2 regions of the Roseovarius carneus genome follow, and region 2 is predicted to be linked to the other one. Evidence: riboswitches for the same ligand, from Rfam matches in the RefSeq annotation. Region 2 holds a riboswitch; the other holds the start of a gene.
What was found. A riboswitch is a leader RNA that binds a small molecule or an ion and turns the genes downstream of it on or off. The one in region 2 is predicted to bind thiamine pyrophosphate.
Positions count from the first base shown of each region.

Region 1 (4,413 bases), 1.2 Mb from region 2:
TTTCCATCGCCTGGGCTCCTTGGCTGGGCAGGCCCAGCCCTGCGTCGATCACCAAAGGTACGTCCGGGAAATGCGCCCGCATGGCGCGCAGCCCGAAGATGTTGTTGAGCCCTTGGCCGGACCCAATCGGCGCGCCCCATGGCATCAACACCTCGCATCCCGCGCGCAGGAGACGATCCGCGACAACAAGGTCCTCGGTGCAATAGGGGAAGACCTGAAATCCATCCTCGGAGAGTATCCGCGCAGCCTCAACCAGCGCGAACACATCCGGTTGCAGCGTATCCTCCTCGCCGATCACCTCCAGCTTGATCCATTTGGTGCCGAACACCTCGCGCGCCATATGGGCAGTCGTCACCGCCTCCTTGACCGAATGGCACCCGGCCGTGTTGGGCAGCACATGCACGCCCAGCCCTTGGATCATCGCCCAGAAATCCTGTCCCGCACGATCCTGCCCGCTTTCGCGGCGCAACGAGACCGTAGCCACGGATGCACCCGAGCGGCGAAACGCCTCGGCCAGAATGGCGGGCGACGGGTATAGCGCCGTGCCCAGCATCAGCCCATTGGGCAGGTCGGTTCCGTAAAAGCTGCGCATCATCCGCCTTTCATGGGGGCGAGGATTTCGATCCTGTCGCCCTCGCTCAGAGCCTCGTCCGCGCGCACGCTGCGCGGCACGAAATCGCCGTTGCGCGCGGTGGCCACGACCGCGCCGTCATAGCCCGCCTCGCTGAGCAAAACGTCCAGCGTGGTGGCGGATGTCTCACGCGGTGCGCCGTTTAACTCGATCTTCATGAAGCACCTCCGGTGTTGTCTCATCATATAACATCGCGGCCACCATCCGCGCCATGGCGGGGGCCAGAAGGAAGCCATGGCGATAGAGACCATTAACCGAGATAAGCCGCCCTTTGCGGCTGATCCGGGGCAGGTTATCGGCAAAGGCGGGGCGGGCATCAACGCCGATTTCCAGCACCTCCGCCTCGCCAAAGGCGGGGTTGAGCGCGTAGGCCCCGCTCAGCAATTCCAGCAAAGCGCGGGCGCTGGGATGTTTGCCCGCACCCGCCTCGATCATGGTGGCACCGAGCATATAAAGCCCCTCACCGCGCGGCACGATATAGAGCGGGATGCGCGGGTGCAAAAGACGAATAGGGCGCGTGAGAGCCACATCGGGGCAGCGCAGAACCAGCATCTCGCCCTTCACACCGCGCAAGCCATCCATCGCGGCGCGTGCACTCAGACCGCGACAATCGATGGTGAGCGCGCGCTTGGCTTCCTGCGTGGGGTCGGCCTCTCGGGTCTCAAACGCGACGCCCTCCGCTTCCAGACGGGTCCGTAGGGTTGTCAGCGCCGCACGGGGGTCCAAATGCGCCTCGCTTGGGAAGTAGAGGCCTTTGGTGAAGCGGCCCTCAAGGTCTGGCTCCAAAGCGGCGATCTGGGCTTCGTCCACCGGCTCAAACCCCGAAGTGCGTTGCGAAAACCTGCGCAGATCCGCCTGGTCACGGGCGGGCGAGACCACGAGCGAGCCTGCGCGCGTGACGCAGCCCGTGGCGGCCTCCCACCATCCGGCGGCCTCTTGGCCCAAGCGCACGACAGGCTCCTCGGCACTTTCGCCCTCACAATGCGGGGCCAGCATCCCGCCCGCCCACCATGAGCAGGCCTGCGGGCCGGGGGCCGCCCCGTCACCACGCTCAACGATGCGCAGATCAGCGCCGCGATCGCGTAAGGCCCGCGCCACGGCCAGCCCGGTCACGCCTGCGCCAATGATGGTGATCTCCACGCGGGCTAGCCCCACTGACCAAAGAAATGATGCACCGGACCGTGGCCCGAGCCGATGCGCAGCGTATCCGCCGCCCGGATCGCCCCCGCGAGATAGGCGTGGGCCGCGCGCACGGCCTCCTCCATCTCCAGCCCCCGCGCCAAATGCGCGGCGATGGCGGCGGAATAGGTGCAGCCGGTGCCATGGGTATTGGCCGTGGCCACGCGCAGCGCGGTGAAGCGGGTGGTGCCTTGGGCGGTGATCAGCAGATCAACGCAGTCCGCCCCACCTGCATGGCCGCCCTTCATCAAAACCGCGCGCGGCCCAAGCGCCAGAAGGGCGCGGCCCTGCGCCTCGACCTCGTCTTCGCACTCGGCATGGGTTGTGCCCAAAAGGCGTGCGGCCTCGGGCAGGTTGGGTGTCAGCAGGTCGGCGCGGGGCAGGAGCACGCGGCCCAAGGCTGCAATCGCGGCGTCCTGAAGCAGGGCATCACCCGATTTGGCAATCATCACCGGGTCGAGCACCACGGGGCCGGAATACTCCGCAAGGCCCACGCCTACAGCCTCGATAATCTCCGGTGAGAAGAGCATGCCGATTTTGATCGCCCCTACGCCCATATCCGCCAGAACCGCGTCCGTCTGCGCGCGCACCACATCGGCGGGCACCGCATGGACGGCGGTAACAGCTTGGGTGTTTTGCGCGGTGACGGCGGTGATCACGCTCGCGCCATAGACACCGAGGGCCGACATCGCCTTGAGGTCGGCCTGAATGCCCGCGCCGCCGCCGCTGTCAGAGCCAGCGATGGTCAGGGCGATGGGCGTGGCGGCAATCTCGACCATAAGCTCCTCATTCAGGTTAGGGCAGAACGAGGGGAAGGATGGCGCCTGGGCCATATCTCCGTTCCCTACGCCGGAATTGCCCGGATCAGGTTCGACGGGTCGGCGCAACGCACCTCTCAGCCCTCATATGGGCCCCCCGACGGATGCCAGATTGCTACACCAGTTGCAGGGGCTGCGCAATCGCCGGGTGCTGGGTTTTTGTGTGTGGGATCAGCGCTTGGGATCGTCCTTGCGCATGCGGGGGGACGCGCGTTTGCGTCCACGTTGGCGCGGACCCGTGATCGCCACAATGAGTGCGGTGATCACCAAAAGCGACACCAAGCCTGCGAAAAGAAGGTCGAATGTCATGCCAAACCCTGTTGCGTTTCTGTGTACATGCCCCCTCAACACGCAGCCCCCAACGGGGGTTCCGTTGCCGTGCCTGCGCTCAATGATCGGCGGGGCTGGGCTCGGTCTCATCAACCGCGAAGCGGACGGTAATGCGGTAGAAATCCCCCCCTGTCTCGACCACGGCCTCCCCACCCAGCTGTGCGGCGAAGACGCGGACAAGCTGCGCACCGAGACCTGTGCCCTCGGCCTCATCCGGCACTGCTGCCGCAAGGGAATTTTCGCATGTGAACTCCGCCTGATCCGGGCCGGGGCGCGTGAGAGCCGCGCGCAGGTAGGGGCGCGCGCCCTCGACAGCGCCGATGTATTTGAGCGCATTCGTCACCGCCTCGGACGCCAAAAGCGAGAGCGGGACGGCCTGATCAGGCACCAGAATGAGCGGGGCGAATGTGCGGCTGACATCCACATTACTGCCGGGCTTGATCCCCGTGACCGCCAGTTGATCAAAGAGCTCCGCCAAGAGCGTATCAGCCTGCGTGCGGCTGAGATTTTCGGTCTGATAGAGGTTTTGATGCACCGTGCTCAGCCCCATGATCCGCTCTTGCAGGCGGCGCAACACAACTTCGGTCTCGGGGCTTTGGGCCTTGCGGATCTGCATGTTCATGATTGACGAGATGAGTTGCAGATTGTTCTTCACCCGGTGATGCACCTCCTTGAGAAGGACGTTCTTCTCGCGCAATGCGTCCTCCATTTTCGCCTCATCATCCATCAGATCAAGCGCCATGTCGGTGAAGGTCTCGTCCAGATCGCGCAGCTCATCCGACATGCCGAACGCGCGGGCGTCAGGGTCAAATTCGCGCGTGCGGGCAAAGCCGCGCATCCGGCGGCGCAGGTCCGCCACCTGCTGCACCACAAGCCGGTCCATGGCGAAATACGCCACCGCGAGGCTGGCCAAAAACATCAAAAGCGGGAAGACCGCAGGCGCCACCGCCATGCCCCAAAAGCTTGTTTGGCGCAGGTCCGGGGGCCAACTGCCCAGCGCGTAGGTGAGATCGGGGATGATCGGCACGAGGGCGAAGCTACGCTCGCGCCCGGCGCGATCGGTGGCCGTGAACGTCTCATCCTGTGAACCGGCCAGCGCAGCCAGCGCGCGATCAGCGGGCAGCGTAGCCTGCACATCCACCGAGCTGTCGGTGCTGTCATGCGTCAGGATATCGCCTGCGCTGTTGAATGTCGTGAGGCTAACGGGGCGCCGCGCGGCATCTGCGTCAGGGTGCTCAACCACCTGCGTCATCGGAATGGAAATGGCAATGTATCCCGCAAAACTACCAGCGCGTTGCACGGGATGAAGGATGGAGATAATCGGCTCGCGGCTGATCAAGGGCGTGTCCAGACGCTCAATCCACTGCCCCGGTGCCGCGATGCGCGCGGCCAAGCGCTCATGCCCCGACATATCCACGATGCCCGCAGCAGAGGAACACTCCATGATGCCATTCA
Region 1 covers NZ_JAHSPD010000001.1:1,322,311-1,326,723, reverse strand. The annotation lists gene KUD11_RS06605 (thiazole synthase) at 1-592, opposite strand, end outside; gene thiS (sulfur carrier protein ThiS) at 592-789, opposite strand; gene thiO (glycine oxidase ThiO) at 758-1,771, opposite strand; gene thiD (bifunctional hydroxymethylpyrimidine kinase/phosphomethylpyrimidine kinase) at 1,777-2,589, opposite strand; TPP riboswitch at 2,635-2,738, opposite strand; gene KUD11_RS06585 (hypothetical protein) at 2,800-2,937, opposite strand; gene KUD11_RS06580 (sensor histidine kinase) at 3,017-4,413, opposite strand, start outside.
Region 1: another riboswitch for thiamine pyrophosphate. It lies ahead of thiD (bifunctional hydroxymethylpyrimidine kinase/phosphomethylpyrimidine kinase); the one in region 2 lies ahead of KUD11_RS00760 (ABC transporter substrate-binding protein).

Region 2 (4,413 bases):
GCAGGCGGATCTCAACGCTCTCCACACCCTCGCAACCGCCCTGCTGCTCCAACATCACAAGCGCGCCGTAATCATCAGCCAATGCACGCAAGAGCCCCACGAGAACATGGCCAAACCCCGGCAGATTTCCCCGGCAGGTCAGCGTGTAAAGCTCAGGGCCGTGCTCGCGCAGCTCCATCTCGGGGAGCACCAGATCACCAACGGCCAGACGCGCGCGCGCGGGCAGGTCATCCAAAGAGTGCAGAAATTCGTGAAAGTCTTCACCGCCAAATCGCAGCAGACGCCGCAGCCCTTCGACCTTGGGGTGCGACACCAAATAGGTTCCGATATCTTCCAAAATTCCCGGCAATGGACGATCAAGCGCCGTTTCGGCGGCGGCAAGCACATCTTGGGTCAACGCCGCGTCATAGGTCAGCATGGATTCGAACTCGGTGAAATCGAGCCCGGCAAGCCGCGTCACACGCCCCCATGTGTCGCGCCCATAGGTGTCACGAATAAATCGCTCAATGGCCCGGTTAATCAACCCGTGCATATCCAACTCCGCAAAATGCAATACGGCAGGTATCGTGCAGCCCGGTTAATATTCAGCAAACAGCGTCAATTGCGCGGAAAAATCTGCATCTCTCCTAGGTCCAACACATTGCGCGGAACAGGGATGATCTGAAAGTCGCCCTCAAGAATCTGCATCATCTCGGCCCGCCCCAAGCGCGGCGAAAGCCCGTCTGCCGTTATCACGCGCCCAATGCGCATAAGTGCGCCCTCATGCAGCTCGTAGGCCGTTACCTGCACAATGTCGCCACCCTGATAGTAAAGGCCGATCACCCCCTGCACCGGGGTCAGCGGCTCAAATCCCGCGATCACCAGAACGCAGCCCGGAAAGCCCCCCAGCAGGCTTCGCTTGCAGGCCGCATCAATGCTGCGCTGCTCAAATGCGCTGAGCCTACCGAATGCCCCCTCCGGCAGGACCGCGCCCGCAGGTCGCAACGGCACGGTTCCGTCCAGCATAGGCACGTCCTCGGCCTGCACCGTTTGGCTGAATTCCCAACTGTTGGCAGCGGTTCGGGCGCTGTCGATCCGTGCCGCAAGCTCTGTGTTTCCAGACGCTTCAGCAAAGCCCGCCACCCGGTCCAGTCCCCGCCGCCCCGGTTTGCCCCAGTCATGGGCCATCTCCCACAGGGCCAGTTCCTCGGGCGGCAAACCGGCTTCGGCGCGCGCGACCTGACTGGCGGTGGACATGCGCTCGGCGTTGATCACGGGCGTCATCCACAGGGCTGCGAGGGTGACAACCGCCATCGCCTTGTAACGGTTCACCGCCCGTATCCGCCCGCGCCAATCACCGCGCATCGCAACCGACACCGCAAAGGCCAGCGCATAGCTCAGCACCACAAACGCGCCCAGCATCGCGGCCACCCGCTGTGGTGTCAGCCCATATTGGTCCACCCGCAGCCACACGGCATAAAGCGCGAGGGCAGCAGGCACCGTGATCAGAATGCTCAGCGCCTGTGTGGCAAAGAGCATGCCCGCGCCCTGCGCCGACATCTCGTCATCGCGGCCAATCGCCGTGGTGATCAGCGTGATGGACGCAATCGCGACCCCCGCCATCATCGTCGCCACTGAGAATTGCCCAAAGAGATCACCGAGCCCGCGCAGCGGAAGGGCCACAATAAAGACCACCACAACGACTAGAACCACGGGCACAAGCACCCGGAAAAGCTGGATCAACAAAAACGGCGAGATGTAATCACTGAGTTCATGAACGATGGCCAGACCAAGCCCCAGAACCAGCCCGGTAAAGATGTAGGGCACCACCTCAATCTCGATCAATGTCTCGATCACATGCACGCCAACAAGGCCTAAAAGTGCGTCAGATGCCATCGCGACACCCCATGCCACCCCGGCAAAAAGCCAAGCGGCGGCGTAGCGCACCACGATATTCCATGAGGTATCAAAGAGCCGCGCGTAATCGCGCCAGCCCCCCTGCGTGGCCATACCAGCCGCCACAAACGGCACCGCAATAAAGAGCCCAGCACCCAGCGCCAGAAGCCCCTCGGAATGGTCGAAAAACGCGTCCATATTCTCGAACCGGTAACTGGCCCAGAGGAAAAGCGCCGCCGACGGCACCGCAAGCCCCGCCGCACCCAAGCTTGCAGGCACAGGGCGCTCAGGGCCAATGAGGGCGAGAAGCACGCCAAAGAACACAAAACCAAGCGTCAGCAGAAATACCAAGGCGCGCGTATTATCTACGAGATCGGGCAGCACCTCGGCCATGCCCCAAACGGCCAGGCCCGACAGGGCGCCGATCGCCGCAAGCGACAGGCGCGTGGCCACGCTTTGCATCTCTTGGCTCATCTCCGGTGGCTCCTTTTCTGGCGTATCTGCGTGGCCACCCTAACGCACCGGGCGGCGCGCGCAACGCAGATACGCTTGCCAGAGCGCGCGCGTCTTGCTACGTCTAACGCATCCGTTGGGGTGCTGTGAGCGATCATGGCTGAGAGGCATTGGCCAACCCACCGAACCTGATCCGGTCAGTACCGGCGTAGGGAACGGAGCAAAGCCTGAGGCGCACCCGCGCGCGGCTTGCCTTGTCCTTATGCCATTGCTGATCTCCACCCAAGCCGGGGCATAGCCCCCGCATCCGGAGACATACTCATGCGCCTCGCCGCCCTCGCTGCCGCCCTTCTCATCGCCGGCCCTGCCGCCGCCCAAGACAAGATGACCGTCCTGCTGGACTGGTTCATCAACCCAAACCATGGGCCTCTGATCATCGCGCAGGAGCGTGGACTTTTTGCGGATGCGGGCCTTGAGGTCGAGATTATCGCCCCCGCCGACCCTTCCGCGCCGCCCAAGATGGTCGCGGCCGGGCAGGCCGACCTCGCCATCTCATATCAGCCGCAATTGCACCTTCAGGTGGCCGAGGGTCTGCCGCTCATTCGCGTGGGCACGCTGATCGCCAGCCCGCTCAACTGCCTTTTGGTGCTGGAGGATGGCCCGGTAAAATCCATCGCCGACCTGAAAGGCGGCAAAATCGGGTTTTCCGTGGCGGGGGTTGAGGAAGCGCTGCTTGTGTCCATCCTCGCGCAAGAGGGCATGACTTTGGATGATATCGAGTTGGTCAATGTCAACTGGTCGCTCAGCCCAGCGCTGATGTCTGGGCAGGTGGATGCGGTGCTGGGCGCCTACCGGAATTTCGAGTTGAACCAGATGGATATCGAAGGTGTCGCGGGAAAGTGCTTCTTCGTCGAGGAGCAAGGCGTGCCGCCCTATGACGAGCTGATCTATGTGGCCAATTCCGAGACGCTGAACCCCGAGATGCTCAAACGCTTTTTGCGCGCCACGGAGCTTGCCACGCAATACATCGTCAACCACCCCGAGGAAAGCTGGGACATTTTCCGCGCAACCTCGGCCGAGCTGGATGATGAGCTGAACAAGCGCGCGTGGCGCGACACCCTGCCCCGCTTCGCGCTGCGCCCTGCGGGTTTGGATGCCGCGCGCTATGCAGGCTATGAGGCGTTCTTGTCGGAGGCGGGTCTGATCGAGGGCATCCGCCCCGTGTCGTCTCTGGCGATTGATCTGGGTGCTGAGTGATGGTGGACTACGGCAAAACCTTCGCGCTTTGGCGCGCCGAGCACTCGGGCGCGTGGCGCGCCTATACCCATCACCGCTTTGTCGAAGGGCTGAAAGATGGCACCCTGCCGCGTGAGGCGTATCTGACATATCTGGTGCAGGACTATATCTTCCTCATCCACTTTTCGCGCGCATGGGCGCTGGCCGTGACCAAGGCCGAAACGCCTGAGGAAATGCGCCTCGCCGCGCGCACGGTGACCTCCCTTCTGGACGAGGAGCTTGGCCTCCATATCCAGACCTGCGCCGCCGAAGGGTTGAGCGAAGCTGATCTTTTTGCAGCCCGTGAGCATACGCACAACATCGCCTATACCCGTTATGTTCTGGATGCGGGCCATTCGGGCGATCTTCTGGACCTTTTGGCCGCCCTTGCGCCTTGCGTTCTGGGCTATGGCGAGATCGGTGCGCGGCTGGCGCGGGAGAAATCGGCCACCACGCCCTATGCAGACTGGATCGAGACCTATGCAGGTGACGACACGCAAACCCTCTGCCGTGATGTGGGCGCGTTGATTGATGGCGCAGTGGCCCGCCGCCTTGGGTCTGATCCGCAAGGTAGTCCCCGCTGGGCGGCCCTGTCGGCGCGGTTCGAGACCGCGACCCGGCTTGAGGCGGGCTTCTGGGCGATGAACCTGCCGAAATGAACGCACCGGGGCTCAATATCCGGGCCAGCGCCCGTATCGGCGAGACGCAGATCTTGCCAGCGCTTGACCTGCAAGTGGCGGGCGGCGCGTGGACCTGCCTTCTGGGCGCGTCCGGCGTGGGCAAATCCACCCTTCTGCGCCTGATTGCGGG
Region 2 covers NZ_JAHSPD010000001.1:136,979-141,391, forward strand. The annotation lists gene KUD11_RS00750 (heme NO-binding domain-containing protein) at 1-532, opposite strand, end outside; gene KUD11_RS00755 (DUF4153 domain-containing protein) at 598-2,349, opposite strand; TPP riboswitch at 2,456-2,560, shown strand; gene KUD11_RS00760 (ABC transporter substrate-binding protein) at 2,650-3,585, shown strand; gene KUD11_RS00765 (TenA family protein) at 3,585-4,262, shown strand; gene KUD11_RS00770 (ABC transporter ATP-binding protein) at 4,259-4,413, shown strand, end outside.